Regions from separate parts of the Bariatricus sp. SGI.154 genome, predicted to be linked through region 3. Evidence: predicted binding sites of a transcription regulator. Region 3 holds the regulator's gene; each other region holds the start of a gene.
What was found. Region 3 encodes Rex, which represses fermentation and respiration genes when NADH is low (regulators of the CRP and FNR family bind a similar motif). Its sites were predicted from a motif close to ATTGTTAANTANTTAACAAT; they were not measured.
Positions count from the first base shown of each region.

Region 1: the regulator Rex is predicted to act here: its motif matches at 3,486-3,505, upstream of ACQRBN_RS08205 (iron-sulfur cluster assembly scaffold protein).
Region 2: the regulator Rex is predicted to act here: its motif matches at 5,314-5,333, upstream of adhE (bifunctional acetaldehyde-CoA/alcohol dehydrogenase).
Region 4: the regulator Rex is predicted to act here: its motif matches at 2,141-2,160, upstream of ACQRBN_RS15890 (DRTGG domain-containing protein).

Region 1 is NZ_JBNPMC010000014.1:6,013-14,239, reverse strand. It holds gene rimO (30S ribosomal protein S12 methylthiotransferase RimO) at 1-194, shown strand, start outside; gene pgsA (CDP-diacylglycerol--glycerol-3-phosphate 3-phosphatidyltransferase) at 194-736, shown strand; gene ACQRBN_RS08215 (competence/damage-inducible protein A) at 740-1,987, shown strand; gene ACQRBN_RS08210 (GNAT family N-acetyltransferase) at 2,022-3,437, shown strand; gene ACQRBN_RS08205 (iron-sulfur cluster assembly scaffold protein) at 3,549-4,241, shown strand; gene ACQRBN_RS08200 (GGGtGRT protein) at 4,416-5,426, shown strand; gene ACQRBN_RS08195 (response regulator transcription factor) at 5,522-6,199, shown strand; gene ACQRBN_RS08190 (HAMP domain-containing sensor histidine kinase) at 6,180-7,223, shown strand; gene ACQRBN_RS08185 (DegV family protein) at 7,331-8,185, shown strand.
Region 2 is NZ_JBNPMC010000019.1:14,381-22,607, reverse strand. It holds gene ACQRBN_RS10035 (hypothetical protein) at 1-238, opposite strand, end outside; gene ACQRBN_RS10030 (coiled-coil domain-containing protein) at 349-1,452, shown strand; gene ACQRBN_RS10025 (phosphotransferase) at 1,622-2,377, opposite strand; gene adhE (bifunctional acetaldehyde-CoA/alcohol dehydrogenase) at 2,637-5,252, opposite strand; gene ACQRBN_RS10015 (bL17 family ribosomal protein) at 5,570-6,106, opposite strand; gene ACQRBN_RS10010 (DNA-directed RNA polymerase subunit alpha) at 6,273-7,232, opposite strand; gene rpsD (30S ribosomal protein S4) at 7,263-7,856, opposite strand; gene rpsK (30S ribosomal protein S11) at 7,926-8,227, opposite strand, start outside.
Region 3 is NZ_JBNPMC010000053.1:11,303-19,529, forward strand. It holds gene alr (alanine racemase) at 1-337, opposite strand, end outside; gene ACQRBN_RS16375 (NAD(P)H-hydrate dehydratase) at 334-1,842, opposite strand; gene ACQRBN_RS16380 (redox-sensing transcriptional repressor Rex) at 1,987-2,631, opposite strand; gene abc-f (ribosomal protection-like ABC-F family protein) at 2,755-4,680, shown strand; gene ACQRBN_RS16390 (flavodoxin family protein) at 5,153-5,869, opposite strand; gene ACQRBN_RS16395 (DUF6472 family protein) at 5,899-6,075, opposite strand; gene ACQRBN_RS16400 (NADP-dependent isocitrate dehydrogenase) at 6,213-7,409, opposite strand; gene ACQRBN_RS16405 (GntR family transcriptional regulator) at 7,460-8,113, opposite strand; gene ACQRBN_RS16410 (2-isopropylmalate synthase) at 8,192-8,227, opposite strand, start outside.
Region 4 is NZ_JBNPMC010000049.1:1,789-10,015, forward strand. It holds gene ACQRBN_RS15880 ([Fe-Fe] hydrogenase large subunit C-terminal domain-containing protein) at 1-1,245, opposite strand, end outside; gene ACQRBN_RS15885 (ATP-binding protein) at 1,265-1,687, opposite strand; gene ACQRBN_RS15890 (DRTGG domain-containing protein) at 1,693-2,037, opposite strand; gene nuoE (NADH-quinone oxidoreductase subunit NuoE) at 2,320-2,814, shown strand; gene ACQRBN_RS15900 (ATP-binding protein) at 2,818-3,375, shown strand; gene ACQRBN_RS15905 ((2Fe-2S) ferredoxin domain-containing protein) at 3,402-3,776, shown strand; gene nuoF (NADH-quinone oxidoreductase subunit NuoF) at 3,796-5,586, shown strand; gene ACQRBN_RS15915 (NADH-dependent [FeFe] hydrogenase, group A6) at 5,602-7,344, shown strand; gene ACQRBN_RS15920 (nucleotidyltransferase domain-containing protein) at 7,871-8,227, shown strand, end outside.

The DNA.
Region 1 (8,227 bases), on a different contig from region 3:
GCAGGGAAGTGCTGGTGATGATTGAAGGAAAAGTTGCTGATGAGAATGCATATGTAGGCAGAACCTATAAGGATGCGCCGAATGTGGATGGTCTGATTTTCATTAATACAGAAGAAGAACTGATGTCAGGGGATTTCGCGAAAGTGAAAGTGACCGGAGCATTAGAATATGATTTGATAGGAGAGTTGATGTAATGAATTTACCAAATAAGTTAACAGTATTAAGAGTGATTATGGTGCCGTTTTTTGTATTTTTTATGTTGACAGATGTGGGTGGTGCTGCAAATAAATGGATTGCGCTGGTGATCTTCTGTGTGGCAAGCCTTACTGATATGCTCGATGGAAAGATTGCGCGTGCAAGGAATTTGGTGACGAATTTCGGAAAGTTTATGGATCCGCTGGCGGATAAACTGCTGGTATGTTCTGCTATGATCTGTATGATTCCTTCCGGAAAACTGAAAGCATGGTTCGTTATCGTAATTATTGCGAGAGAATTTATTATCAGTGGATTTCGTCTGGTGGCTTCTGATAACGGAATCGTCATTGCAGCAAGTTACTGGGGCAAGTTCAAGACTGTATCCCAGATGGCTATGATTATTGTGCTGATTGCTGATTTCGGCGGCGTATTTGATATGATTGGAACAGTCTTAATCTGGGTATCCTTAATATTGACTGTCGTATCTTTGATTGATTATGTGGCAAAGAACGTGCAGGTATTAACACAGGGAGGCATGTAATAGATGACGGTAGAATTCATATCTGTAGGAACGGAGATTCTGTTGGGCAATATCGTGAATACCAATGCTGCGTATTTATCTGAGAAATGTGCTCTGCTTGGATTGTCTTGTTTTCATCAGAGCGTAGTGGGGGATAATGAGGAGCGGATGGAGGACGCGATCCGTCTGGCACTTTCAAGGTCGGATATTGTAATCTTAAGCGGAGGGCTTGGACCCACGAAGGATGATCTGACGAAAGAAGTTACGGCGAAAGTATTCGGCAGAGAATTGTATGAGGATGCACATACGAAAGAGCGGATTCAGGAGTATTTCCGCCGGGTTCACAGCAACCAGGTAACTGCGAATAACTGGAAACAGGCATTGGTTCCGGAAGGTGCGAAGGTGATTGATAATCATAATGGAACGGCACCTGGATTGATCTTGGAGGAGAATGGGAAGATTGCAATCTTGCTTCCCGGACCGCCCAATGAGATCAAGCCGATGTTCGAGCGGGATATTGCACCGTATCTGAATCGGCTGCAGCCGGAGGGCATCTATTCCAAGATGGCGAAGATCTGTTCCATCGGAGAGAGTAAGGCGGAGACTATGATCGCGGATCTGATGGACGCGCAGACGAATCCGACGATTGCGCCGTATGCGAAGACGGGCGAGGTACACTTACGCGTAACTGCGAAGGCAGAGAATGAAGAAGTGGCAGAACGCCTGATTGAACCGGTGATGGAGGAACTTTTCAGGCGATTTGGCGATAAGATCTATACAACAGAGGAGAATGTGACTTTGGAGGAGGCAATCGTGCATCTTCTGGAGGAGAAGAAATTGACGGTGACCACAGCAGAATCCTGTACAGGAGGATTGCTGGCAGGAAGGATTATGAATGTTCCGGGGGCATCTGGCGTATATCAGGAAGGCTATATTACGTATTCCAACGAGGCAAAAGAACATCTCCTTCATGTGAAACATGAGACGCTTAAGCAGTATGGTGCGGTTAGTCCGCAGACTGCTTATGAGATGGCAGAAGGCGCAGCGAAAGCAGCAGGGGCAGATGCGGCTGTGGGTGTTACGGGAATTGCAGGACCTGGAGGCGGAACGAAGGAGAAGCCGGTGGGGCTTGTGTATGTGGGATGCTATGTGAAGGGATGTGTCCGTGTGGAAGAGTTCCATTTTACAGGCAATAGAGATAAGAACCGTGAGTATGCAGTCGCAAGAGCATTGACGCTTTTGCGGGAGGAACTGTTAAAGTATCAGGGATAAGTATAGGGATTAATAAGAAGCGGGAGGCTTAGGTATGGAAGTAAGATTGTTGCAGCAACATGAGGTATTGCCTGCCCTCCATCTGGTATGGGATGTATTTGTCACAGAGGTTGCGCCAGGCTATACGCCTGAAGGTGTGGCTGAGTTTCAGAAGTTCATTAAATACGAGAATATTCATCAGATGTGGCAGAGAGGAGACATCATCTTCTTTGGTGCGTATGATGATACAGAATTGTGTGGTACGCTGGCTTTCGGGCCAGATGGCCACATACTGCTGTTCTTTGTAAAAAAGCAATATCAGGGCAGAGGCATCGGGCGAATGCTGTTCCAGGCAGCATATAACGATTGTGCATTGCGGCTTCGGGTGAATAAATTGACCGTTAATTCGGCACCGGGAGCGGTAAATCATTATATACATATGGGAATGCGTCCTATTTCGGAGGAACAGGAGAAGAATGGCATACGTTATGTTCCTATGGAAATGTACGTGACCCAGGGACTGGTGACTCCGGTACAGCAGAAGTCAAAGACCCCGGTGATTATTGCAATTGTCATTGGTGTGATCCTGATGATTGCCTTGCTGGCTGGCGGGATATTGCTGGCGAAGAATGTCAGGCAGAGTATTCGGCAGCGGCAGGAATATATGGAACCATTTGAGGAGCATAGAGATGGCTCGGGAGATGATGGCGATTGGGATTCGGATGATAATAAAGAAGAGTTAAGTGGAATTCAGGCAATCCCGGAAAGCATTGCAGAGGATCTGTCTTATGAGATTGAGGAAGAGACATATTCATTCTCGGATAAGGAGAAAAAGTCGGCTGTGATTGAATTCCATGTCATGTACCCAAAGATTACCGGTTTGGCAGATGAAAAGACTGAAAAACAGGTGAATGAGACACTGAAGGAATATGCCATGAAGACAGTGGATGAGATCTATCAGAATCCTTCGGATGAGATCAAAGAAAGAGTTCTAAGAGAAGATCAGCCGGTACTTGTCGATGATGTGGAATATAAGGTGTGCTATGCGTCGGAAGATTTGCTCAGTGTTGTCTATGAAGACTACGGTTATCAGGGAGGCCGGAATTACTTTGCACAGCATCTTAGAACCTGTAATATCAGCCTGAAGGACGGGAAAATCTATGAAGTAAAGGATATCGTAGAGCTGAATGATGAATTCATAGATGAATGGCTGGATACGATGCAGGGAGAAGTCGGTAACGATGCATTCCTGGAAGAACTGACAAAAGAAGAGATGAAGAAGACGCTGGAAGGCGACAGCCTGGATGGAGTCTATGTTGTGAATTTCTTTTTAGATGCAGATGGGATTGAGATTGGATATGATCTTAACTATCCGGAAGATGATAATCATGATCTTGGATATGTGTGGGTGACAGCACCATTCAGTTATAATGAGATAGAAGAATTTAAAACAGACAAGTTTCCCTTATGAAAAATCATTGACGAATGTCGAATAATATGCGAAAATAATTACAAGTATGGTGTTAAACTTATAACAAGACCTACGATAGAAAAATCATGTATAGTTGAAAGGAGTTTTAAAATGATTTATTCACACGAAGTAGAAATGATGTGTCCGGTAGCTCAGGGTGCAAACCACGGACCAGCTCCGATTCCGGAAGAAGCAAAATGGGTACAGGCTAAAGAAGTAAAGGATATTTCTGGTTTTACACATGGTATTGGCTGGTGTGCTCCACAGCAGGGTGCATGTAAGCTGACTCTGAATGTAAAAGACGGAATTATCCAGGAAGCATTAGTTGAGACAATCGGATGCTCAGGAATGACTCATTCTGCTGCTATGGCATCTGAGATTCTTCCAGGAAAAACTATCTTAGAAGCATTGAATACAGACCTTGTCTGTGATGCAATCAACACAGCAATGAGAGAACTGTTCTTACAGATTGTATATGGTAGAACACAGAGTGCATTCTCTGAAGACGGACTTGCAATCGGTGCCGGTCTGGAAGACCTTGGAAAGGGACTTCGTTCTCAGGTTGGTACAATGTACGGAACATTAGCAAAGGGTCCTCGTTACCTTGAGATGGCTGAAGGTTATGTAACCGGTATTGCTCTGGATGATAATGGCGAGATTATCGGATATCAGTTCGTAAGCCTTGGAAAATTCACTGACTTCATCAAAGCAGGTGATACACCAAACGATGCTTGGGAGAAAGCAAAAGGACAGTACGGACGCGTTGCAGACGCAGCAAAGATTATCGATCCAAGAAAAGAATAGCCGGAATAAGCGGACTGAGATGGATGTTGCAGGCGGACGATTCATGCTTGCATGGAGATCGGCAGGCTGTAACAGACAGTGAAGGCGCAACGCGCCGACGTGAACGAAGTTCATGTCGTGTCCGCAAGTGAATATGATACATAGTTTAGGTAAATAAATCAGGAGGACAAGTAAATGGCTTTATTTGAATCATATGAAAGAAGAATTGATAAAATCAATGAAGTATTAGGAAGTTACGGCATTGCTTCTATCGAAGAAGCAGAGAAGATTACAAAGGATGCCGGACTTGATGTATACAATCAGGTAAAAGGAATTCAGCCAATCTGTTTTGAGAATGCATGCTGGGCATACACAGTAGGTGCAGCAATTGCAATCAAGAAAGGCTGTAAGACAGCAGCTGAAGCTGCAGCAGCAATCGGTGAAGGGCTTCAGGCTTTCTGTATCCCAGGTTCTGTAGCAGATCAGCGTAAAGTAGGTCTTGGACATGGTAACTTAGGAAAGATGCTTCTGGAAGAAGATACAGACTGCTTCGCATTCCTTGCAGGTCATGAGTCATTCGCAGCGGCAGAAGGTGCGATCGGTATCGCAGAGAAGGCTAACAAAGTTCGTAAGAAACCACTTCGTGTTATCCTGAACGGACTTGGAAAAGATGCTGCAAAGATCATTTCCAGAATTAATGGTTTCACATATGTACAGACAGAATATGATTACTTCACAGGCGAGTTAAAAGAAGTTCAGAGAATCGCTTACTCTGATGGACTTCGTTCTAAAGTTAACTGCTATGGTGCTAATGATGTACGTGAAGGTGTTGCTATCATGCACAAAGAAGGCGTAGACGTATCTATCACAGGTAACTCTACAAACCCGACACGTTTCCAGCACCCAGTTGCAGGTACATACAAGAAAGAGTGTGTTGAGCAGGGCAAGAAGTACTTCTCAGTGGCATCAGGCGGTGGTACAGGACGTACACTTCACCCAGACAACATGGCTGCAGGTCCAGCTTCTTATGGTATGACAGATACATTAGGACGTATGCACTCTGATGCTCAGTTTGCAGGTTCTTCTTCTGTACCGGCTCACGTTGAGATGATGGGTCTGATCGGTGCAGGTAACAACCCGATGGTTGGTATGACTGTTGCAGTTGCAGTTTCCGTAGAGGAAGCAGCAAAGGCTGGCAAGTTCTAATATATAGCGTATTTCAACTTTTAGAAGTAAGTGGGAGTGGTTGATTACATGCAAATGTAAACCACTCCTATTTTAATTGTAGGTAGGTGGGAGACATGTTTCACATTCTGTTAGCAGAAGATGACAGGGAATTGCGCAGACTCTATCGATCAGTCTTGGTAAAGCACGGCTACAATGTTGCTGAAGCAGATAATGGCAGGCAGGCGCTTCTGGTTCTGGAGGAAGAACATATAGACATGCTGATCTGCGACGCCATGATGCCGGAGATCGATGGATATGAACTGGCAAAGAGTGTAAGAGAATTTAACAAAATGATTCCGATTATGATGGTAACGGTGCTGGGGGATTATCAATATAAGGAAAAAGGATTCGGAATTGGTATTGACGATTATCTTGTCAAGCCGATTGATGTCAATGAGATGATCCTGAGGGTAAAAGCATTGCTTCGAAGATCGCAGAATATCAGTGAGAAAAAGATTATTACAGGCAGCACGGTACTGGAGTATGAACAGTTGAAAGTGATGGTAGGGGATGTGGAGCATATTCTTCCTCAGAAAGAATTTTACCTGTTCTATAAGTTGATGTCATATCCGAATCATATTTTTACAAGATTTCAACTGATGGATGAGATATGGGGAATTAACTCTGAGAGCAATCCGCATACATTAGAGGTACATATTGCGAAGTTGAGAGAACGGTTTAAGGAGAATCAGGATTTTAAGATTATAACAATTCGTGGATTGGGGTATAAAGTTGAGACAAGAGAAGAATAGAACAGAACGCAAGGTCAAGATGTTACATATCTTTATTATATTTGGAACGATTGCGGAACTGCTGGTGACTTTGGTTGTTTTTGCGCTTTACTATATTATCAGTTTGTTTGATATTAATTTTGACGCTTTGTATCTGTCTGCAACTTCGTTCATATTTCTTATTATTACCATAATCGGTATTTTTTTGAGTGCCAGACTTGGTAAAAAGATACTGAAGCCTGTAATGAGTATTAAGAATGCGACGAAGGCGGTGACGGAAGGGGATTATAAGACACAGCTTCCGGAGACCAGCGGGATTGCGGAGATCAGTGAGATCACCCATAGTTTTAATATGATGGTGAGGGAACTTGGGAATACAGAGATGCTTAGAGAAGACTTTATTGCTAACGTATCTCATGAATTCAAGACGCCGCTTACTGCGATAGAAGGATACGCAACTTTGATGCAGGGGCAGATTACAGAGGAGGAGAAGGCAGAGTATATCCAGTCTATCCTGTACAACACAAGGCGTCTTTCTTCTCTGACCGGAAGCATCTTGATGCTTTCCAGGCTTCAGAATCAGGAGATAATGGGACAGAAGGAGAAGTTCCGGCTGGATGAGCAAATCTGCAATGTGATGGTAGAGTTTGAAAGTGCGTGGGAAGAAAAAGAACTGGAAGTGAATCTGGAACTGGAAGAAGTAACCTGTTATGGCTATAAGGAATTGCTGCCGCATCTTTGGAGTAATCTGATCCAGAATGCGATCAAGTTCTCGCGAGAGGGCGGAGAACTTAAGATTACCTGCCGTTATGTCAGGGAAGGAATTGCAGTGCAGGTAATTGATAACGGAATAGGTATGGATGAAGAGGTTAAGAAGCATATCTATGACAAGTTCTATCAGGCAGATGCGTCACATGGGACAGAAGGCAATGGATTGGGGCTGGCTCTGGTGAAAGGAATACTGGAATTAAGCAAAGGAAGTATTGATGTGGAGAGCAGTCCCGGGAAGGGCAGTTGCTTTACCGTGGTTTTGCCAGATGCATAGATCATAGGAGATGCATGGAAAGTTGAGGAAAAATTGAGGTTCACTTGAAAGTGGCTTGAGATACTTCGGGTATGATAGAAGAAAAGGAAATCCCGGAGGATGAATAGATGAAAAAGATAATAATTGTAGCAGAAAGTGGAAGTGATATACCGAAAGAGTACGTTGAGAGATATGGTCTTCATATTCTTCCAATGTATGTGAATTTTGAAGGAGAATCGCTGGAAGATGGATCATTTCCGGTAGAGAAGATATTCCGATATCATAAGGAAACCCGGAAACTGCCGTCTACAAGTGCTGTAAGCCCTGAAGCATATATGGAAATATTCCGGAAGATCCATGAGGAGAATCCACAGGCAGTTATCCTGCATCTGTGTTATTCAGCAGTTACTACGTGTACGTGGCAGAATGCACTTATTGCAAGTGAGGATATGGATTATGTCAGACATATAGATACCAAATCCGTATCGGCTGGACAGACGGCGATTATCCTGCGTACGGCAAAGTATTTGGAAGAGCATCCCCAGACAGGGATTGACGAGATCTGTCAGAAACTGGAGGAATGGATTAAGGATATACGGATGTATTTCTTCCCGGGAGATCTGGAGTATCTGAGAGCGGGAGGCAGAGTATCCAATGCCGCTTATCTGGGAGCAACATTGTTATCGATTAAGCCGCTGATTAAGATAGATAATGGATATCTGGTTGCAGGTAAAAAATACAGAGGCCCCATGGAAAAGGTTAGTAAGAAATTAGTGACAGACTCTTTGGGAAAAGGCGAATTAAGCACAGAAGAGATATACCTGATCTATTCTGAAGGTCTTTCGAATGAACTGCGCCATAGCCTTGAAGATATGGTACATAATCTGGGTGCAAAAAAAGTTATGTGGATCGGGACGGGAGGCGTGATTTCTACTCACAGTGGTTCTGGGGCATTCGGGATTGCAGGGTACAGAAATTGCTAAAAAATTCATTTTTTCTATTCCTTTTATAAAAGATATTTTATA
Region 2 (8,227 bases), on a different contig from region 3:
CAATATCGCAGCCTGGCGGAAGCATGTTATCCTTCAACACTTCATATACATCATCATTTCGTTTTATAACAAATATAATCGCCAGATCTTCTATAAATGACACAACCGGCGTGTCTTTTTCCGAAATATGTTTACCATTCAGCGCCTGCGAATCTACAAGCGCACTCCCCTTTACCCAAGGGTATATATAATCTTTAATATTTTCGAATCGATAATGATCTTCTTCATATTTTTTCATATGCAATCCTCGCAATCTTTTATTCTCTTTATATAATAACAAAATTTGCTTTATAAAGCAATTTGTTGTATAATAGTTAAGCACTTGCTAATTAGAGAAAGGATATGAATATGATAAATCAAGAAAAGAAACGTATATTACGGTCCATTCTGGCAGTTGCCGTATCTACCGTAACGATTGCTTCTGTAAGTATTCCGGTATATTCAGCACCTTCGGCAGATGAATTAGAAATTACAACTTCTGATCTACAGAATGAACTGGATGACTTGAACAGCCAATTATCATCTTTAAGTGCCGAACTTGACAGTGCTTCCGCACAGATTGAAGAATTGTCCGCTGAAGTTGAAAAAGCCAAACTCGACTTAGCTGCAGCACAACTCAATGAAGATGCGCAGTATGATGCCATGAAAGACAGAATCAAGTTCATGTACGAGGGCGGAAGCGTCTCTCTGCTTCAGATTCTGTTTTCCTCAGAGAACATGGCTGATTTTCTTAACAAAGCAGAATATGTAACTACCATCAGCGAATATGACAGATCCATGCTGGAAGAATTACAGAATGTCCGCATCAGCGTGGAAGAGAAACAGACAGATCTTAAGGCAAAGCAGGATGAACTGACATCTATGCAGAGCGATCTGACTGCCAAGGAAAAGGCACTTACCTCTAAGATCTCTTCAGCCTCCGGGCAGTTGGATGATTATAAGGAACAGTTAGAACGTGCCCGCGCTGCGGAAGAAGCACTTAAGACAGCACAGAATAATGAAATATCCGGTGCAATTACCCCACCGGGTACGAACTCGAATACTACCCCATCCGGCAATAATGGACAAACCAACGGCTCATCCGGTACAATTACTACCGATCCTACGCCCGCTGGTACCAGTGATGTGGCTTTATTTGCCGCACTGCTTCAGTGTGAAGCTGGCGGATATGATGGTATGCTTGCGGTTGCAACAGTTGTAATGAACAGAGTGGCTAGTCCAAGTTATCCAAATTCACTGAAAGGGGTAATCTATCAATCTGGTCAGTTTGCCCCTACATGGAATGGAGCTTTGGAACGAGTCCTCTCAAGAGGTCCTTCTTCTACCGCCTATTCTGTTGCACAGGCAGCACTTGGAGGTACGAGACATGCTGCCGTAGCAAATTGCTATTCCTTCAGATCAGCCAGTACAGGAGTGGCTGGGGTGAATGTTGGAGGCAATGTATTCTTTTAATATTTGGGCGGGGATGTGCGGACTCTCATGGATCTGATACCTTGACAGGCATCAGATCCATGAGGCGCGTTACACGCGCCTTACAGGATAAAAGAAGGAATCAGGGAAATATGCGAGCATGTTTCCCTGATTCCTTCTTTTATCCTGTAATCCGCTTAGTTTATCGCGACTATTGATAGTCCATTACATCGATCCACTTCATGAGGAATTCTTTCTCAAGTTCGTTATCCTTCTCAAGTTGTGAAGCTGCTACGATTGGCAGCCACTGCTGTACATACTGTTTTGCCGTATCGCTCTTCTTGCAGAACATATCGAGATACATATCTGCCACTGCCTGATCCTTTAACGCGAAGAGCAGATAAGTCATTGCTGCATCTGCGCTTGCATTGCCCTGTGTTACATGTGCCCAGTCTACAACCGTCATCTTACCATTCTTGCCTACGATAACGTTACTTGGATTGTAATCTCCGTGGCACACTTTTGTATGTTTTGGCATGCTTTCCAGTCTGGTACGTAATTCATAACGCTGTGTAGCGTCTAACTCTTTCAGACCATCAATCTGTCTTGCCAGTTTATCCTTTAATTTATTAAGCATCGGTGCTTTGTTGCTCTGGATCTTTAACTGAAGATCTACAAAGTCGGACATGTATTTTTCCATATTCTGAGGATCTACTTTCATCATCTCCTCTAAGGTCTTGCCATCCTTGTATTCAATTACCAGCGCCCATTTACCATCAATCTGGGTTACCTCTTTTAATTTGGGAATATCCATTCCGGTCTCTTCTACTCGTACTGTGTTAAGCGCCTCATTGAAGATCGCTGACTTCGGATGTGTCTTCTCGAATACTTTCACGATACCTCCTTCACACTTATAGACCTCTTTGTAACTACGCTTTAAGATCAGATTGCCTTGTTCCAGTTTCATAAGCTATGCCTCCTCATATTATAATAATGCCGTTCATTTACTTGATAGTTGCATTATACACCCATATGAAGCATTTGAAAAGTACTTTTTGATATTTTTTTAACCAAATTTTTTCATTAAATTTTATCGTTAATTATTTAACTAATCGAGCAAATTTCCTCCAGAAAATGACCAAAATAGTACTGTTACTTTATCTTTAAAGTGACAAAAGATGCCGACTCCCATAAGAAAGTCAGCATCTTTTGCTTCAAACAACTATTTATTTACCATAATAGCATTTCAGGTAAATCTCTTTCATTTCCTTCATCAGTGGATATCTTGGGTTTGCACCTGTACACTGATCGTTGAAGGCCTGCTCTACCATATCATCTAATGTATCCAAGAAGTACTGCTCATCAATTCCATATTCTTTGATAGACTTCTTAATACCAATCTGCTCTTTTAATACTTCCAATTTTGCAAGGAAGTCTTCGAATACTTCTTCATCAGTATTACCCTTGCATCCTGCAAAACGTCCTAATTCTGCATATCTTGCAAGTGCATGTGGATACTGATACTGAGAGAATGTTCCCATCTTAGTTGGAACTTCTGCTGCATTGTATCTCATAACTTCTGTTAAGATTACAGCGTTTGCTACACCGTGTGGCAGGTGATGGAATGCACCAAGTTTGTGAGCCATAGAGTGGTTCAGTCCCAGGAATGCATTGGCAAATGCCATACCAGCCATGCAGGAAGCGTTAGCCATCTTCTCTCTTGCGATTGGATCATTTGCACCGTTAGCATATGCAGACGGCAGATAATCGAATACCATCTTTACTGCCTTCATAGCAAGACCATCTGTAAAGTCTGTTGCCATGATGGATACATAAGCCTCGATTGCATGTGTCATTACATCGATACCAGATGCGCTTGTCAGTCCCTTAGGAGCTGTCATTGCATTGTCAACATCTACGATAGCCATATCCGGCAGCAACTCATAGTCAGCGATTGGCCATTTTACGCCTGTCTCTGCATCTGTAATGATAGCAAATGGTGTTACCTCAGATCCTGTACCAGAAGATGTTGGGATGGCTACAAAGTATGCTTTCTCGCCCATCTTAGGGAATGTAAATACTCTCTTACGGATATCCATGAAGTCCATAGCCATATCTTCGAAGTTTGCTTCTGGATGCTCATACATCAGCCACATGATCTTAGCTGCATCCATTGCTGATCCGCCACCAAGAGCGATAATCGTATCTGGCTCGAATGCTCTCATCTGATCTGTACCTTTACGCGCACACTGTAATGTCGGATCTGGTGCAACTTCATAGAAGCATGCATGCTGGATTCCCATCTCGTCTAATTTTGCTTCGATTGGTTTTACATAACCATTCTTATATAAGAAGGTATCAGTTACGATAAATGCTTTCTTCTTATGCATAACTGTTCCAAGTTCATCAAGTGCTACCGGCATACAGCCTTTCTTAAAGTATACTTTCTCAGGCGCTCTAAACCACAGCATGTTCTCTCTCCTCTCAGCAACTGTCTTAATGTTGATTAAGTGTTTTACACCTACGTTCTCAGATACAGAGTTACCGCCCCAAGAACCGCATCCAAGTGTAAGAGATGGAGCCAGTTTGAAGTTGTACAAGTCACCGATACCACCGTGAGAAGAAGGTGTGTTGATCAGGATACGGCAAGTCTTCATTGCTGCTGCATGTTTTGCAATCTTCTCCTTCTCTGCCGGATGTACGTACAGAGATGCTGTATGTCCATATCCGCCATCAGCTACTAACTGTGCTGCTTTTGCAAGTGCCTCGTCGAATGTCTTCGCTCTGTACATTCCAAGTACCGGAGATAATTTCTCATGAGCAAATTCCTCAGAGATATCTACGGATTCAACTTCACCAATCAGGATCTTCGTGCTTTCCGGCACTTCTACTCCTGCCAGTTTTGCAATCTCATAAGCAGATTTTCCAGGGATCTTATTATTCAGGGCGCCATTGATAATGATGGTTTTACGAACCTTATCAAGTTCTTCGCCTTTCTTCAAGAAATAGCATCCGCGGTATGCGAACTCTTTCTTTACTTCATCATAAACGCTGTCAAGTACGGTTACAGACTGCTCAGATGCACAGATCATACCATTATCAAATGTCTTAGAATGGATGATGGAGTTAACTGCCATCTTAACATCTGCCGTATCGTCAATGATAACTGGCGTATTACCAGCGCCAACGCCGAGTGCCGGCTTTCCGGAAGAGTATGCTGCCTTAACCATTCCAGGACCACCTGTTGCCAGGATAATGTCAGCCTCTTTCATTACTGTATTGGTCAGTTCCAGAGATGGAACATCGATCCATCCGATGATTCCTTCCGGTGCTCCAGCCTTAACTGCTGCATCCAGGACAACCTTTGCTGCTGCAATTGTACAAGCCTTTGCTGCCGGATGTGGGCTGATGATGATTGCATTTCTTGTCTTCAGACAGATCAGTGTCTTGAAGATTGCTGTTGATGTCGGGTTCGTGGTAGGGATAACTGCTGCTACCAAACCGATTGGCTCTGCAACCTTCTTGATTCCATATGCGGTATCCTCTTCAATCACGCCGCAAGTCTTTGTATTCTTATATGCATTGTAGATATACTCTGCTGCATAATGGTTCTTAATTACCTTATCTTCTACGATACCACGTCCAGTCTCCGCTACTGCCTGTTTTGCAAGCGGGATACGCATTTTGTTTGCTGCCATTGCAGCTTCGAAGAAGATCTTGTCTACCTGCTCCTGTGTGTATGTAGCGAAGATTTTCTGAGCTTCTCTCATCGCTTTCATCTTTGCTTCAAGAGCTTCTACATTGTCTACAATCTCTGGTACTACATCTTTCTTTTTTGCCATTGGTTGTTTCCTCCCTGTAAATAAATGAGTTGTTTTCCTTATCTGGTTCATAGTATAGTCGCTTGTTAATAATTTGTCAATATAAAAATGATATTTATTTAACATGCTTGTTAATATTTTAACTTTATTACAAATATCTACTCACTAATTAGGTTTTTTTGGGGATTTTGACGAAAGGGGACGAGAGTTTTTTCAATTTCCCCGTCCCCGATTCGATTTGCCCTGTCCCTTTTTTAAATCCCCCTGTCCCCAATTGATTTCTGCAATCAAAAAAACACACCCGAATCTCTCCGGGTGTGTCCATATCTCACATCAGACTATACAAGTTCGATCAGAACTTCCATTGCTGCATCACCTTTACGCTGACCAATCTTTACGATTCTTGTGTAACCACCGTTACGGTTCTCGTATTTTGGTGCGATCTCGTCAAAGAGTTTTGCAACAAGGTCTACTTCTTTTGTATTTTTCTTTCTTCCAGCCTGTGCTGTTGGCACTTCTTTTACTGGGTAAAGAACTTTCAGCATCTCACGGCGAGCGTGAAGTCTGCTTGGCATATCTTTCTTAATTATCTTATCTACTTCATCATATACAGTAACTTTCTTGCCATCTACAACTTCTTTTACTCTCTTGCCATCTTTGTCCTTGCGGGCAACTTTAGCCTTTACAGTAACCTCTTCGTAGTTGTCTTTCTCTCTTACTGCCATTGCGATAAGACCTTCAGCGATCTTACGGATCTCTTTTGCCTTTGCTTCTGTGGTAACAATCTTGCCATTGTTGATCAATGCTGTTACCTGGTTTCTTAATAATGCTTTTCTCTGGCTTGATGTTCTGCCAAGTTTTCTATACTTTGCCATTTTTCTAATCCTCCATTAATTACACTTGGTTATGCTTCTTCGGGCTTACTAGCCAAATGCTCCATCATGCGCATCGGGCTTACTGATGAAATTACAAAAGGTAGTTCTTCGGCTTACACCGAAGAACAGAGTTCGTACTAGGTTCGTGAAATACCTCGCCAAGTGCTTACTCTTCCCCTCTGCTTAAACCTAATCCCAATTCATCTAATTTTGCAAGTACTTCTTCCAGAGACTTGCGTCCCAGGTTACGTACTTTCATCATATCTTCCGGAGTTCTGTTCGTCAGTTCTTCTACGGTATTGATTCCCGCTCTCTTCAGGCAGTTGTATGAACGAACGGATAATTCTAATTCATCAATGCTCATCTCAAGAACTTTCTCTTTCTCATCATCCTCTTTCTCGATCATAACTTCTGCAGCCTGAGCCACTTCAGACAAGTCGATGAAGAGTTTCAGATGCTCGCTTAATACCTTAGCAGCAAGGCTGACAGCTTCATCCGGAAGCAATGTACCATTGGTATATACATCTAATGTTAATTTATCAAAATCTGTAATCTGTCCAACACGCGTGTTTTCTACTGTAAGGTTCACACGCTCCACCGGGGTGTAAATAGAATCGACTGGAATTACTGCGATTGGCAATTCCTCGTTTTTATTCTTGTCAGCACTCACATATCCTCTACCCTTTGTGATGGTAAGTTCCATGTATAACTTGCTGTCTGCCCCGCCGTTCAGTGTTGCGATAACTGTCTGCGGATTCATGATCTCGATATCCTGATCCACCTGGATATCCGCTGCTGTAACAACGCCTTCTCCTTCGAACTCAATATAAGCTGTCTTTGGTTCATCTGTTTCAGATGTGTTCTTGATAGCCAGTGACTTCAAGTTCATGATAATCTCAGTAACATCTTCCTTAACACCTGGAATAGAACTGAACTCATGAAGAACACCATCGATCTTCACCTGGCTGATTGCAGCACCCGGCAATGATGAAAGCATGATTCTTCTAAGAGAATTACCTAACGTTGTACCATAACCTCTTTCAAGCGGTTCTACAACAAATCTTCCATACTTCTTATCTTCTGAAATCTCAGTTATTTCAATATTGGGTTTATTAAAATCAAACACTAAGTCCACCTCCTGTGGTGTTACGGGTTATTATTTAGAGTACAACTCGACGATTAACATCTCATCTACAGGAACATCAATTACTTCACGTCTTGGAAGTTCTTTTACAGTTCCTTTCAGGTTCTCAAGGTCAGCCTCTAACCATTCCGGAACCAGACGTCCGCCTGTAACCTCTACGATCTCTTTATATCTTGGAGAGCTTTTGTGTTTTTCTTTGATTTCGATCACATCGCCTGCTTTGATCAAGTAAGAAGGAATGTTGATCTGTTTTCCGTTAACAAGTACATGCTTGTGGTCAACAATCTGTCTAGCCTCACGTCTTGTTCTGGCAAGTCCAAGACGGAATACTACGTTATCTAATCTGGACTCAAGCAGTCTCATCAGGTTCTCACCTGTCATACCACTCATGCGCTGAGCCTTCTCGAAATAGTTTCTGAAAGGTTTCTCTAATACGCCATAGATAAATTTAGCTTTCTGTTTCTCACGTAACTGAAGACCATACTCGCTCATTTTTCTGTTGGATCTCTTTAACTGTCTGTTAGACTTTTTGTCAATTCCCAAATATACAGGATCCATTCCAAGGGATCTGCATCTTTTAAGAACCGGAACTCTATTTACTGCCATGTTTTTGCTTTCCTCCTATTTAAATTCGGATAAATCAATCCGTTAACGTAATATAATATAAAATGATAATTAGACTCTTCTGCGTTTCGGCGGACGGCAACCATTGTGTGGTACCGGAGTAACATCCTTAATGCTTGTTACATCGATTCCGCATGCCTGAAGGGCACGGATTGCTGCTTCTCTACCTGAACCTGGTCCTTTAACCATTACGTCAACTGATTTTAAACCATGTACTAATGCTGCTTTAGCTGCTGTCTCAGCTGCCATCTGAGCTGCATAAGGGGTAGATTTCCTTGAACCTCTAAATCCCAGACCGCCTGCACTTGCCCATGAAAGAGCGTTACCCTGTGCATCTGTTAATGTTACGATTG
Region 3 (8,227 bases):
CTTTTGCCATCTCTGTCGTATATACCGTCATACGAATCTCATAATCCAGCATATCCTGATATTGTCCCGGGAAGATGCATCCCAACACCAGGATCGGTTTCGTAATCCCCTGGCGCTTCATTACAACCGCGTAATCCAAAGTTGCAATCGCATATCCCCATATATATTCCTTCGGCAATAAAAATCTGGCAACCTGCATCGCTCCATGCCCATAACCATCTGATTTGATGACTGCCAGCATCTTCGTCCCGTCTTCCATATTCTTCTTCATCATCTCAACGTTATATTCGATTGCATCCAGATCAATTCTTGCACAGATTCTTGTATATTGCTTCATTGTGATCCTCCTGTTGTCTCTATTTCTTTCAATGCGTCACTTAAGTATTCTATCAGATCTCTGGCAAGCACGCTATAACTGCCTTTGGCTGCCCTCGCGTAATCGCCTGCCCTCCCATGCAGATATGTTCCCAGAACTGCTGCATCGTGACACCCAAGTCCCTGTGCCATCAATGCCGCAATGACACCTGCCAACACATCACCGGAGCCTGCCTTCGCCATCGCCGCATTGCCTGACAGATTCACATAAGGATGAGAATCCAGGGATGCAACTACAGTTCTGGAATCCTTAAGCACACAAGTCCAATGATACTGCTTTACATATTCCTCCAGAATCTCCATCCTGCCCCTCTTCAATTCCTCCACGCTTAATGAAACAAGCCTGGACATCTCTTTCATATGAGGCGTAATAATGATATCTGTCTTAATGCTGTCTATATATTCTCTATGCTTTGCCAGCAGATTCAATCCATCTGCGTCGATCAGACACGGAACCTCCGCGTGTGTAAGCGTTATCCTCAATATCTTTTCAGACTGTTCGCTAAGCCCAAGCCCTGATCCTATACAGATGATATCTGCCCAATCTAAAAGTCCTAATAATTCTTCCTTATCGTAATGATCGTAGGCAGTCACGATAGCCTCCGGAAGCTGCTGCTGCAGAATCATGCGATTCTCTTCCGGAGTATAGATCCGTACCAGCCCTGCGCCGGTCATATATGCTGCTTTAGCATTGAGATAGGCAGCACCGGACATTCCTTTACTGCCTGCAATGATCAGAAGCCTTCCATAGGTGCCTTTATTCGAGTCAGCTTTTCTTATCGGAAGTATCCTCTGGTATTCCTCCCTCTCCAGCGTATATGCCGCTTGCTTATCTACGGAAGTCTTTTCCATGCTGATTCCAATATCTGCTATGATTACTCTGCCAGCATACTCCTTTCCGGGATAGAACGCAAGCCCTAGTTTTTCTGCCTGAAAGGTCACGGTAATATCTGCTTTGAATGCAATCCCTAAGATATTACTCTGATCGGAGGATATCCCGGACGGCATATCGACAGCGAATTTGATTCCGGAAGTTTCGTTCATCCGCTGGATAATCTGAAAATATCTTCCCTGAATCTCGCGGCTTAATCCCACTCCGAAGATTGCATCTATTATGATACTATATTCACCATCCTCGAATTCGTTGCATATCTCTACACCAATTTCTCTTAGCATATGCATCTGACTTCTTGTCTCATCCGTACAGTGTGATACATCTCCTACAAAACACACTTTCGCAGGATGATTTCTTCCCGCCAGTAGCCTGGCAATCGCGAACCCATCACCACCATTGTTCCCGGAACCGCATACAATACAGGGACTTGATAGATCCAGTTTTTCCTCTTCCATTACCTCTACACATCTTAATGCGGCTCTCTCCATTAATTCCATTGACGGGATGCCTAACTCCTGAATTGTATACTGATCCGCCTGTTTCATCTGGAGACCATTTACCAAATATCTCATCTTTTCACTTCCATCATTAAAAATATCATTCTCACCCTGATAGATTCTACCATCGGTAATTCTTTATTGATATATCATAACATAAAAGGACGTGTAAAGCCCGGGCATATAATAGATTCCGGTCATTACACGTCTTTGTTCTTATTATTTTTTGTGTTCTTCGTTATAGCGGCTGATGTTATAAGACAACTGCATAAGACTCTCTGATAAATGTACGTTCTCAACAATAATATGCTCCGGCAGATTCAGATCTGTATGTGCAAAATTCCAGATCGCACGAACGCCATTCTCAACCAACATATTCGCCACTTCTACTGCCTTGTCCTTCGGAATCGTAAGAACAGCAATCTCTACATCGTTACTCTGAACGAATCCCTTTAACTCATCCATCATACGAATCGGTACACCTCTGATTGCAACTCCCTGTAATCTCGGGTTCACATCAAAGATACCCTTCAGAATAAATCCTCTCTTTTCAAATGCCGCATAATTGGCAAGTGCCTGTCCCAGATTACCGGCTCCGATAATAATAATATTATGGTCTTCTTCCAATCCTAGAATCTTGCCGATCTCTGTGTATAAATACTTTACGTTATACCCATAACCCTGCTGTCCAAATCCGCCAAAATTGTTAAGATCCTGACGAATCTGTGATGCTGTTACCTTCATCCGCTTGCTCAAATCATTGGAGGAAATACGCTCTACCCCATTCTCCAATAACTCACCCAGATATCTATAATATCTTGGTAACCTTCGAATCACCGCTTGAGAAATCTCTCTTTCTTCCACTAATCTCACCTTCCATCTCCATTCTAAGAATTATTATATAGAATTGTCGGATTAAAGTCAAACTTTTAGTTGTATTTTGTTCTATTTTCGCTATAATTAAAACGAACGAAGAAGGAGGATATTATGATATTAGCATGTCACGGAATCAGCAAAGCCTTCGGTGAAAAGGTAATCGTAGCCGATGGCTCCTTTCATATAGAAGATCATGAGAAGGCAGCTCTTGTAGGACCTAACGGTGCAGGAAAGTCTACTCTTTTCAAGATGATCGTAGGCGAACTTCCCTCGGACGGCGGAGAAGTTATCCTTACCAAAGGCAAGACACTCGGATATCTTGCCCAACATCAGGAAATGCAGAGCGGAAGTACCATATACGAAGAAGTCAAACTTGCCAAAGCAGATATTATCGCAATGGAGAAGCAGATCCGCTCAATCGAGTTAGAATTAAAACATCTGGAAGGCGAAGCCTTAGCATCCAGACTGGAGACCTACAATCGTCTGACAGCGGCATTCGAGCGTGAGAATGGCTATGCTTATGAAAGCGAGATTACTGGAGTCTTAAAAGGTCTTGGCTTTGATGATACAGATTTTTCCAAGCCTGTGGACACGCTTTCCGGCGGGCAGAAGACTCGGGTATCCCTTGGCAAACTACTGCTTACCAAGCCGGATATACTACTCCTAGACGAGCCTACCAACCACTTGGATCTTAATTCCATCGCATGGCTTGAGACTTATCTTTTGAATTATCCAGGTGCTGTCTTAATCGTGTCCCATGACCGATATTTCCTGAACCGAGTGGTCACCAAGGTTCTGGAGATTGAATTGGGCAAACTTATGACATACATGGGCAACTATACCGATTATGCTGAGAAAAAGCGTCAGATCCGGGATGCCCAGTTAAAAGAATATTTAAACCAGCAGCAGGAAATCAAGCATCAGGAAGCGGTCATTGAAAAACTCCGTTCCTTTAACCGCGAAAAATCAATCAGGCGGGCAGAGAGCCGCGAAAAGATGCTTGAAAAGATCAAGCCTGTGGAAAAACCTGTGGAGATGAATACCGAGATTCATCTAACATTAGAGCCTTCCTGCATCAGCGGTAATGACGTACTGCATATCGAACATCTTGGCAAATCGTTCCCGAACCAGACTTTATTCCAGGATGTGAATCTGGATATCAAGCGCGGAGAACATGTTGCTATTATCGGAGACAATGGGACGGGGAAGACCACGCTTCTTAAGATTCTGAATCAGGTAATTCCTGCAGATACAGGGACATTTACGCTGGGTACGAATGTAGAGATTGGCTATTACGATCAGGAGCACCATGTACTTCATATGGAAAAGACCATCTTCGACGAGATCTCCGATGACTACCCGGATCTTACGAATACGAAGATCCGTAATATGCTGGCTGCCTTTTTGTTCACTGGTGATGATGTATTCAAGCGTATTGGTGACTTAAGCGGTGGAGAACGTGGCCGTGTATCCCTTGCCAAACTAATGCTTTCTAAAGCAAATTTCCTGATCCTGGATGAACCGACCAACCATCTGGACATCTCATCCAAAGAGATTCTGGAAAAAGCATTGAATGATTATACGGGAACCGTTCTTTATGTATCTCACGACCGTTATTTTATCAACCAGACTGCATCCAGGATTCTGGATCTGGTGAATCAGACTTTCGTGAATTATATTGGTAATTACGATTATTATCTGGAGAAGAAAGAAGAACTGACTGCAGCATATGCGGGTGGTAATCATGCCGGCTCTGGCACTTCTGCTTCCCAGTCAGAAAACGTATCCGAATCCAAACTCAGCTGGCAGGAACAAAAGGAAGCCCAGGCAAGAGAACGGAAACGCCAAAACAATCTTAAGAAAACGGAAGAACGGATTACGCATCTTGAAGAGCGGGATGGCGAGATTGATGAGATGATGATGCTCGAAGAAATCTTCACAAATTCTGTAAAATGCCAGGAACTGGCAAAAGAGAAGGCGGCGATTGCTGAAGAATTGGAAGAATTGTATGTGAAGTGGGAGGAATTGGCGGAGTAGATGGAATTTTGTTCTTGAAGAGTAATTTGTAAGATGTACGGCAGAGAGGGGCAGTATGGGCGTTCTTATCCGACTCCAATCGCCTACAAACCGTAAGTTCAAAAGAGGTCTGGAATCAGGAATCGAATGTAATCGTCGGAGAAAATCTGAAAGATTTTTCCGACTCAGACATTCTTGAATTCTGTGCTTGTGGCACAGAATTCATCCTGATTTCAGACCTCTTTTTTACCAACGGATTGTACGGCTCTTCTACGGATATGAACGCCCATACTGCCCCTCTCTGCCTGACATTCTTATGTATGACTCTTCACGAACAGGGAGGATTCCTGGCGGAGATGTGATGGAAGGGTATCGGATGGATAACAGATTGGGAGTGGAACGAATTAATATTCATGAAGTAAACAGAAGTTTTTTTCCGGCCCACAACTTCCCTGCTCTTGCACCGTACACTTCCGCCACTCCACTTTCTCCATTAAATTCCCTCTTTCTTCCCCCAAGGCCGCTCTTTCTCAAGCCACCCCTTCTCTTTCCAATACTCCTGATCGACAGGATTCATCCCTTTCTTATGCATGCTTCGCATAATATAGAATAATATCTTCGTCTTAATCCCAGGTTTTACCTTTTCAGTATCACGTTTTAACTTAAGAACGATTTTATCAATTTCCAGTTCAATCTTATCTTTCTTAGCCTTTTCAACCTCTTCCCATGAAGTAGCCGCTACCGCAACTCCATATGTATAAATTTTTGCGATGCCCCAGAAAAACAGGCTGTCTTTGATATCCTTAAGTGTTGACTTCATGCCGCCCCCCGCTGCTGTCGTAATGCAGACTGCCTGCTTGCGGAACATAGATTCTTCTGGCCTGTGTACCATAAAACGATAGCCGTAATGATCTAATAGAGCTTTTAATGCACCTGTTACGTGCATGACATGAACAGGTGAAGTGAATACAAGCAGATCCGCTTCGTCAATCATTTTGGTGATCCGTTTCATATACATCAGATAATCTAAGCATTTTTTTTCGCTGTCCTTAATGCAAACTGCACATCCACGGCAGAATTCCGGCATATCCTTTGGCAGAAATAACTCACTAATCTGATCTTCTTTCTTGGCTATCTTCTCAATCAGCATCTTGCCAATATGGTAACTCGATCCCTTCCGCATAGTACCATTGATCATCAGTATATTCATCTTGTATACGCCCCCATTTCTTATTGTATCTACATCTGATGTCTTACGATTGCATACTCATCCCCGTAACTATAATAGGGACAGTCGTGGTATGTATTGGTTACGAACTTATATAATTCATCCTCATCCAAATTCATCTGGCAAGTGTAACATTCATAGTCCTCATCATATTCATAATGAGCACAGGATTCACAATTACTTTTCATAGTATCAATCTCCTCCCAGAAAAAAAGTATAGCACAATTTGTCTGATGGGTACAGGACATTTTCCATTTGGGTACACCCTAAAACGCAGTTTGGGACGTAGTAAAAATGCAGTTTACTACGTCCCCTGTTAAAATAATCACAATTTTTCTGCGATTGCTTTAATAAAGTCTTCGCTGTTCAGCACTGTCGGATTCTCCATCGTGGTAATCAACGCCAGATCCTTCGTCATCTTGCCTTCCTCAATCGTGTCAATTGTTGCCTTTTCTAGTTTATCTGCGAATGCCATTAATTCAGTATTGCCGTCTAATTCACCACGTTTTCTCAAAGCGCCTGTCCATGCGAAGATAGTTGCTACTGAGTTGGTGGATGTCTCTTCTCCCTGCAAATGTTTATAGTAATGACGCTGTACAGTTCCGTGTGCTGCCTCGTACTCATAATATCCATCCGGAGATACCAGCACAGAAGTCATCATAGCCAGTGAACCGAATGCTGAGGATACCATATCACTCATAACATCGCCGTCGTAATTCTTACATGCCCAGATATACCCTCCCTCAGACTTCATAACACGGGCTACCGCGTCATCAATCAAGGTATAAAAATAAGTAATTCCCGCTTCTTCGAACTTCTCTTTATAATCCGCATCGAATATCTCCTGGAAAATATCTTTGAAGGTATGGTCATACTTCTTAGAGATTGTATCTTTAGTTGCGAACCACAGGTCCTGCTTGGTATCCAAAGCATAATTGAAACAACTTCTTGCAAAACTTTCAATAGACGCATTGATATTATGCATTCCCTGTACAATTCCTGCATCGTCAAAATTATGTACCAGTTCTCTTGTCTCTGATCCGTCTTCTGCGGTATACACAAGTTCTACTTTGCCTGCTCCCGGAATCTTCATCTCAGAACCTTTATACACATCACCGTAAGCATGTCTTGCAATCGTAATAGGTTTCTTCCAGTTCTTCACACAAGGCTCGATTCCCTTTACCACGATCGGCGCACGGAATACCGTCCCATCTAAGATTGCACGAATAGTTCCATTCGGACTCTTCCACATCTCTTTCAGATCATATTCTGTCATACGTGCGGCATTCGGTGTGATGGTTGCACATTTTACCGCAACTTTATATTTCTTCGTTGCATTTGCGGAATCAATGGTTACCTGGTCATTGGTCGCATTCCTGTGTTCAAGTCCCAGATCATAATATTCCGTATTCAGTTCGATGAATGGCTCCAGAAGATTCTCTTTAATCATCTTCCAGAGAATTCTTGTCATCTCATCTCCATCCATCTCTACAATTGGTGTTGTCATCTTAATCTTTGCCATGTCTAATCTCCTCCTGTTTCTTGGCTGTCCGCCTAAGTGAAAATATGCATCTATTCCATGATATGCAGGTTCTCCATTACGTTCATTATATGTCTGTTGGCGAGTTTCTCTGCCCGATCTGCGTCTTTTTGCTTAATGGCATCCAAGATTCCTCTGTGTTCCTCAATCGACTTTTCTGCCCTGTCTTTTGCCCCTACAGACAAAGTACGCGCCATCTTCACATATTTATGAAAATCAGATAATACATGTTCTAGTATACGACTATCAGACGCTTCATACAAGACTTTGTGGAATCTTCCGTCAAGTTCCGATACCTGTGCTGCTTTTCCTTCGCCTTTTTTTCGAAGGTGGAATTCTGACAGCAGCACGATCTCTTCCAGTTTTTCAATCTGTTCATCTGAGATATTCTCCGTTGCCCATCTGGCGCATAAACCTTCCAGCATAGACCTTATCTTATAGATATCATGGACATCCTTTTGGCTGATTCCTGTGACGTAAGCCCCTTTATTCGGAATGATCGTCACCAGACCTTCTAGTTCCAATTGACGTAATGCCTCTCTTACCGGAGTCCTGCTGACTCCTAATTCTTCCCCAATTGTAATCTCTCTCAATTCATCGTGATCTTTATAAACACCCGCGAGAATATCTTCCCGCAATTTTCGAAATACCTTTCCCCTTAGGGAATGATCATGATATTCTTCCATTTTCCCCTCCAAAGACAGGCATGCTGTCTTTCTTTCAAGTAATTCATTGCTACCCATATGTAATTTCTCTGACAAATATTATATAAGGGCGATGCCTAATCTTTTGCTTGCATC
Region 4 (8,227 bases), on a different contig from region 3:
ATACTCGTGGAATGCGTAGATACAGTCGTTCTTCGTTGCATCCCCGCGTATAATATCTTCTGCCAGCGCCCGGCATGTCGGGGCGCCGCAGGAACCGCAATCCAGACCTGGGAGTTGTTCGGTCAGTTCTTCGATCAGTCCCATCATTTCAAAACTTTCACGGAAGGATTTGCCAAGCCGGAAAACAGGTTCATATTCCACATAGGAAGACCATTGATAATCAAGATCCTTGTAGTCGTCTGAATCGTCAGAGTGGGTTCTGGCTACGGGCAGATCTCTATGAAGCTGCTTGGATTTGGCAGTAGCAACGTATGGATTCTCTACGGTCAGAGGTCCGCCTACGCAGCCGCCATTGCAGGCATTCAGTTCTACAAACTTCAGTCCGTGGAATTTCTCGTCTTCCAGATCGCTTAAGACTCGCAGCGCACTCATAATACCGTCACAGGCAAGATAATTATCAGTAATCAATCCGGCGGACTCGCCGCCGGCATTGCTCCAGCCGATTCCGATGCGTCCGGACATGGAGAGTGGTTTTAGTTTTGATTCATCATGAGTCATATGCTTCAGCAGAATCGGATAGACTTCTTTGATTGCAAGTACCTTGTCGATTTCACTCTTTTCAATGCCCAGAGGTGATTTTACATAAGTAACTTTTGAAGGGCAGGGAGAGATGAAGAAGATACCGATGTCTTCTGATTTTAATCCTGTCTTTTCTATGGCTCTTTTTCGTGCAATCTCAGCAGCCACTTCCACAGGCGGCTTCAGAGGAAGCAGCCTTGGAATCAGTGTCGGAAATTTAACACGGATAAGTCTTACGATTGTGGGACATGCCGTACTGATAAAGGGAGCATCTGCTTCGTGTTCCTGAATATAAGTGCGGGATGCCTCAGAGACAAGTTCCGCTGCGGCACTTACTTCGAAGACGTCATCAAATCCCATCAAGAGTAATGCATTTAAAACAATGTCAATATTATTTAAATTGTTGAACTGTGTATATAAGGAAGGAGCCGGCAGTGCAACTGTGTATGTAAATTCCTGAATCTCATCAACAGAATCATAGACTGCCGTCTTGGCATGATGCGGGCAGTATCTAAGACACCGGCCGCAGTCGATGCAGAATTGCGGAGTTATCTTGGCTTTTCCATTATGTACCCGTATTGCCTGCGTGGGGCAGTATTTGATACAGTTGATGCAGCCTATGCAGGCGCTTTCATCTAATTGTACGGAATGAATGAATTTGTTCAAGCGTCTCCCTCCCAGCGGTTTATATGTGTATATCCATCGTGACTGTTGTACCGATTCCTACGGTAGAATCAATCTCCATGTGATCAGAGTATTTCTTCATGTTAGGCAGCCCCATTCCGGCACCGAAGCCAAGAGCACGTACCTCTTCCGGCGCGGTGGAATAGCCTTGCTCCATTGCCTTGTCAATGTCCGCAATTCCCGGACCGGTATCGGCAAGGATCATGCGGATATTGTCTGCGGATATCTCTACGGTAATCGTGCCTCCGTTGGCATGGATTACCATGTTGATCTCTCCTTCATACATGGCGATTGCGACTTTACGTATGATATTATTGTCAAGCCCCATCATCTTCAATTTGTTCTTTACATCGCTGCTGGCTTCGCCGGCGCGGGTAAAGTCATCGCCAGAGATGGTGTAGTTAAATACCAGATTTTCGTCCATCTGATTTATGCACCTCCAAGTAATCCATTGCTGTATAGTATGCCGCATGCGGTAAACATGCCATGACCTGTACAGAGTATGACAATCTCTTTGTCTTCTGCAAGTGCCAGTATGTTCTGGTCTGGAATTTTATTTCTGACGAATATAATACAGACGATGTCAAGCATCTCGGCAGTACGGACGACCTGCGGATTGCAGAGTCCCGTAATTAATGCAGAATGCTCATCGGCATAGGCAAGAACATCACTCATCATATCTGAAGAAAATGCATACCGGACTTCCCGGTCCAGGCATTCATTGCCGTAGAGGACATCTGCATCTAATAAGTTTTTGATTCTCTCGATTGTCATAAATACCTCCTTAAGTGGATAGATTTATTTTATTAAGTATAGCATCCGAAAAAATAGAATTCAACCGAAAATTGTATAAAATACACAAAAAATAGATGGGAAAATTGAAAATTTTTTAACAATTCGATAGTGAATTAACAAACAAAGTTGTCGGAAAATTAACACAATTAGTGACAGAAATTTATAGATTTTTGAAAATTTGTATGATAAAATGAAGACTAATGGAACATGTTTTTACAAACGTCACCAAAAAATAATACATATAAGGGAGGTAAAGTTACAATGCTTTCTAAAAAATCAACAGTTCAGTTCAATGGAACAGAAGCACAGGAAAAAGAACTGTTAGAGATGATTCATGAGCTGAAAGATGAAAAGGGCGCTCTGATGCCGATGATGCAGCGGGCGCAGGATATCTATGGCTATCTGCCTGTGGAAGTTCAGAAGATCATTTCTGATGAGACGGGGATTCCGTTAGAGAAGATCTATGGAGTTGCCACATTCTATTCCCAGTTTAATTTGAATCCAAAGGGACGTTATCGCATCTCTGTCTGTCTTGGTACAGCCTGCTATGTAAAAGGCTCCGGAGATATCTACAATAAACTGATGGAAAAACTGGGAATCGTTGGGGGAGAGTGTACTCCGGACGGCAAGTTTTCTCTGGATGCCTGTCGCTGTGTAGGCGCCTGTGGTCTGGCACCGGTTATGATGATTAATGATGAAGTGTACGGCCGGCTTACAGTAGATGATATTGATGATATCCTGGCAAAGTATGAATAGCCTATGATGACAGAGATCGCATTGAATGTGCTGGATGTTGCGGAGAATTCTGTAAGGGCGGATGCCAGTTACATAGAGATTGATATTGCAGCGGACACGAAGAAAGACGTTCTGGAAATTATAGTGAGAGATAATGGATGTGGAATGAGTAAAGAACAGGTCAAGAGGGTAACGGACCCATTCTACACTACAAGAACAACTCGGAAAGTGGGCTTGGGGATACCTTTTTTTAAGCAGGCAGCAGAGAGTACGGGAGGAAGTTTTAAGATTGAATCCCGTGAGAATGAGGGTACCTGTGTAAAAGCAGTATTTGGCCTGTCGCATATCGACAGGATGCCTTTGGGCGATATCAACTCAACAATCTATACGTTAGTAGTATTCAATGAAGCAATCGATTTTCATTATAGATATTCATATGACGGCAGAGAATTCGTGTTTGATACAAAGCAGATGAAGCAGATATTAGGAGACTTGTCTTTCCAGAATGCGGAGGTATCACAGTTTATCAGGGATTATCTGGATACCAATAAGGCAGAGGTGGATGGCGGTCAGACATTATAAGAATATGACTTAAAGGGAGGAAGACTATGAAATCTCTTGAAGAATTAAAAGCGATTAGAGAAAGAAATCAAGGAAAAGTCGGTGTCCGTTCTGAGAACGAGACGCAGACAAGAGTGGTTGTAGGTATGGCAACCTGCGGAATTGCAAGCGGTGCAAGACCGGTGCTCACTGCTCTTTCGGATGCGGTGCAGAAAGAATTCCTGACAGAGAAGATCAGCGTAACACCAACAGGATGTATCGGATTGTGCCAATATGAGCCTATCGTGGAAGTGTTAGAACCGGGCAAAGAAAAGGTGACTTATGTGAAGATGAATCCTGAAAAGGCGATGGAAGTGTTCGAACAGCATCTGAAACAAGGTCAGATCGTAAGCAAATATACATTGAATGCTGAAAATTTATAGGTAAAGGAGGTATAAGACTATGTATCGTTCGCATGTTTTGGTATGTGGTGGAACAGGATGTACTTCCTCTGGCAGCCAGAAGATTAGAGAGAGATTAGAAGAAGAGATTAAGAAGAATGGGTTAGAGAATGAAGTCGGCGTTGTTAAGACCGGATGTTTTGGTCTATGTGCGTTAGGACCGATCATGATTGTTTATCCGGAAGGTTCCTTCTATGCAATGGTGAAGGAGGAGGATATTCCGGAGATTGTATCGGAGCATCTGTTAAAAGGAAGAGTGGTAACACGTCTTCTGTATGATGAGACGGTAAAAAGTAATGAAGAGATTCTCCCGCTTCAGGAGACTCAGTTTTATAAGAAACAGCACAGAGTTGCGCTTCGTAATTGTGGTGTGATCAATCCTGAGAATATTGAAGAATATATTGGTACGCGTGGATATGAGGCACTTGGCACTGTCCTGACGACGATGAAACCGGAAGAAGTGATCCAGGTTATCTTAGACAGCGGACTGCGTGGACGTGGAGGCGCTGGTTTTCCGACCGGATTAAAATGGAAATTCGCGGCAGCGAATGCGGCAGATCAGAAATATGTCTGTTGTAATGCCGACGAGGGCGACCCAGGTGCATTCATGGACCGTTCCGTTCTGGAAGGCGATCCGCACGTAGTATTGGAGGCAATGGCAATCGCCGGATACGCAATCGGCGCTTCCCAGGGATATATCTATGTGCGTGCAGAGTACCCGATCGCCGTAGAGCGTCTGAATATTGCTATCGGACAGGCGAGAGAGTATGGATTATTGGGCAAGAATATCTTCGATTCAGGATTTGATTTTGACATCGAACTTCGTCTTGGCGCGGGTGCATTTGTATGTGGTGAAGAGACGGCACTTATGACTTCTATCGAAGGAAACAGAGGAGAGCCTCGTCCGCGTCCTCCGTTCCCGGCATTAAAAGGATTATTCCAGAAACCTACGATTCTGAACAACGTAGAGACTCTGGCAAATATTCCTCAGATCATCTTAAATGGCGCTGACTGGTTCGCATCTATGGGAACAGAGAAGTCCAAAGGAACGAAAGTATTTGCCCTGGGCGGCAAGGTTAAGAATACAGGTCTGGTAGAGATCCCGATGGGAACTACCCTTCGTGAAATCGTAGAAGAGATCGGCGGAGGCATCCCGAATGGCAAGAAATTCAAAGCGGCTCAGACAGGTGGACCATCCGGCGGATGTATCCCGGCAGAGCACTTCGATGTTCCGATTGATTATGATAACCTGATTGCAATCGGCTCTATGATGGGTTCCGGCGGATTGATCGTTATGGATGAAGACACCTGTATGGTTGATATCGCAAAGTTCTTCCTGGAATTCACCGTAGATGAATCCTGTGGAAAATGTACACCATGCCGTATCGGAACCAGACGTATGTTGGAGATCTTAGAGAAGATCACGAATGGTCAGGGAACGATGGAAGACTTAGATAAATTGGAAGATCTGGCAGCACACCTGAAGTCCAACTCCTTATGTGCGCTTGGACAGACCGCTCCAAACCCGGTACTTTCAACCTTACGTTACTTCAAAGATGAATACATAGCACATATTGTGGATAAGAAGTGTCCGGCAGGTGTCTGTAAGGCATTGCTATCCTACAAGATTGATGCAGACAAGTGTAAAGGCTGTACCTTATGTGCAAGAACCTGTCCGAATGATGCAATCGTTGGCTCTGTCAGAGAACCACATATCATCAACCAGGATAAGTGTGTTAAGTGCGGCGCTTGTATGGAAAAATGTCGTTTCGGTGCTATCTATAAAGAGTAATGGAGGATGGAGAATATGGAAAATATTAATCTTAAAATCAATGGCCTTGATGTATCCGCTCCTGCAGGTTCTACTATCCTTGAAGCAGCTCACCTTGCAGGAATCAAGATACCAACCTTATGTTATCTGAAAGAGATCAATGAAATCGGCGCATGCCGTATGTGTGTCGTAGAAGTGAAGGGTGCCAGAAACTTGGTGGCAGCCTGCGTACATCCGATTAACGAGGGGATGGAAGTATATACCCATACACCGAAGTTGATCCAGTCCAGAAAGAAGACGTTACAGCTTCTTCTTTCTAACCATGATAAGAAATGTCTGTCTTGCGTAAGAAGTGGAAACTGTGAATTGCAGCAGCTTTGCCGTGAATATGGAGTAGATGACGAGCATTTCTACGAGGGTGAGATGAATCATTATGAACTGGATGATTCTGCAGCTCATATGATTCGTGATAATAACAAATGTATCTTATGCCGCCGCTGTGTTGCTGTCTGTGAGAAGACACAGGGAATCGGCGTAATCGGTCCAAATAATCGTGGATTTGCTACCATGATCGGCTCACCGTTTGGAATGGGCTTAGGTGAGACCAGTTGTGTATCCTGTGGTCAGTGTATCGCTGTCTGTCCGACAGGCGCGCTGTATGAAAAGGATTATACACAGCAGATCATCGATGCGATTGCTGATCCGGAGAAATATGTGGTAGTTCAGACGGCACCTTCCGTACGTGCAGGACTTGGTGAAGAGTTCGGCTATCCGATGGGAACAGACGTAGAAGGCAAGATGGCAGCTGCGTTAAGAAGACTTGGATTTGACAAAGTATTTGATACAGATTGGGCAGCAGACCTTACGATCATGGAAGAAGCAACCGAGTTCCTGCATCGTGTACAGAATGGCGGAGTACTTCCGATGATTACTTCTTGTTCACCAGGATGGATCAAGTATTGTGAGCATTATTTCCCGGATATGACAGAGAACCTGTCAAGCTGCAAGTCTCCGCAGCAGATGTTCGGTGCGATGCTTAAGACATATTTCGCTGAGAAAGAGGGCATTGATCCGGCGAAGATCGTATCTGTCAGTGTAATGCCATGTACGGCGAAGAAGTTCGAAATCGGCAGAGATGACCAGAATGCGGCAGGAGTTCCGGATGTGGATATCGCGATCACAACCAGAGAACTCGCAAGACTGATCAAACGCTGTGGTATTGATTTCACCTCACTTCCGGATGAAACATTCGATGATCCGATGGGAGAGTCCACAGGAGCAGGTGTTATCTTTGGTGCAACCGGCGGTGTTATGGAAGCGGCTCTGCGTACAGCGGTAGAGACATTGACTGGTGAAGAACTTGCATCCTTAGATTTCGCAGATGTGCGTGGTACGGCAGGAATCAAAGAGGCTACTTATAATGTGGCTGGAATGGATATCAAAGTTGCAGTCGCATCAGGACTTGGTAATGCAAGAGAACTTCTGAACAAGGTAAAATCAGGAGAGGCAGAGTATCACTTTATCGAGATTATGGGATGTCCGGGCGGATGTGTTAACGGTGGCGGACAGCCGCAGGTATCTGGCGATGTGCGTAACTTTACGGATGTACGTGGAATCCGTGCAGGAGTACTGTATCGCAATGATGCGGCGAAAGCAATTCGTAAGTCACATGAGAATCCGGCAATTAAGAAACTGTATGAAGAGTATCTTGGAGAGCCGGGAAGCCATAAGGCACATGAGACATTGCATACTACTTATGTGAAGAGAACTGTGAATTAGAGTGTGAATTAGTTTATGAAGAGGGGATGGCGAAGGGGACGGCATAGAGGATAGGTATGGTGGTTCATATCCGACTCCAATCGCCTACAATCCGTAAGTTCAAGAGAGGCAGAAAATCAGGAATCGAATGTATTCGCCGAAGAAATCTGATGATTTTTCGGCTCAGACATTCTTGAATTCTGTGCTTGTGGCACAGAATTCATCCGGATTTTCTGTCTCTCTCTCACTAACGGATTGTACGGCTTTTCTACGGACATGAACCACCATACCTATCCTCTATGCCTGTCTTCCTCGTGTGTGACTCTTGACAAAGCGGGGATTCTGGTGGGAGCGCGAGGGAAGCGGTGCTGGTAAAGGGCATATGGCAGTAGTATAGTGGAACTATAGGTGATTGTGTGAGGAGGGACTGGAATATTTGTGTATTATGGCAAGTGCTGTTGAACTCCCAGGGGGCTTGCGTAAGAGCCGATTTAGAAAAAGAGATTTATAGCAGATTGCCTTGTGATAGAATTGGCGGTTTGATATAATGAAAGAAGATAATGTGGAACAAGGGGGCGTAGTAATGACGGTGGAGAATCATGGAATTGCAAAGGAAAAAGCAATGAGCCGTTTGCGTGATCTTTTGGTATTGCAGAAGCAGGTAGAAGAGAAGTTTGGAGAGGATGGATATAACGTTTTTGTCTTTGGAAGTTATCTGACTGTAGGATATGAAGAAGGACGAAGTGATATAGATATTGCTATATATTCGGAAGATTTTCGGACATATAAACGGTTATCGGCATATTTAGAAGAATATTTTAAATTTAAGGGAGTTAATAGTGATATTTTTTATATAGATACAACAGTGGAGGCACCGATTTATTGTGCTCCGCTGAAGTCAAAA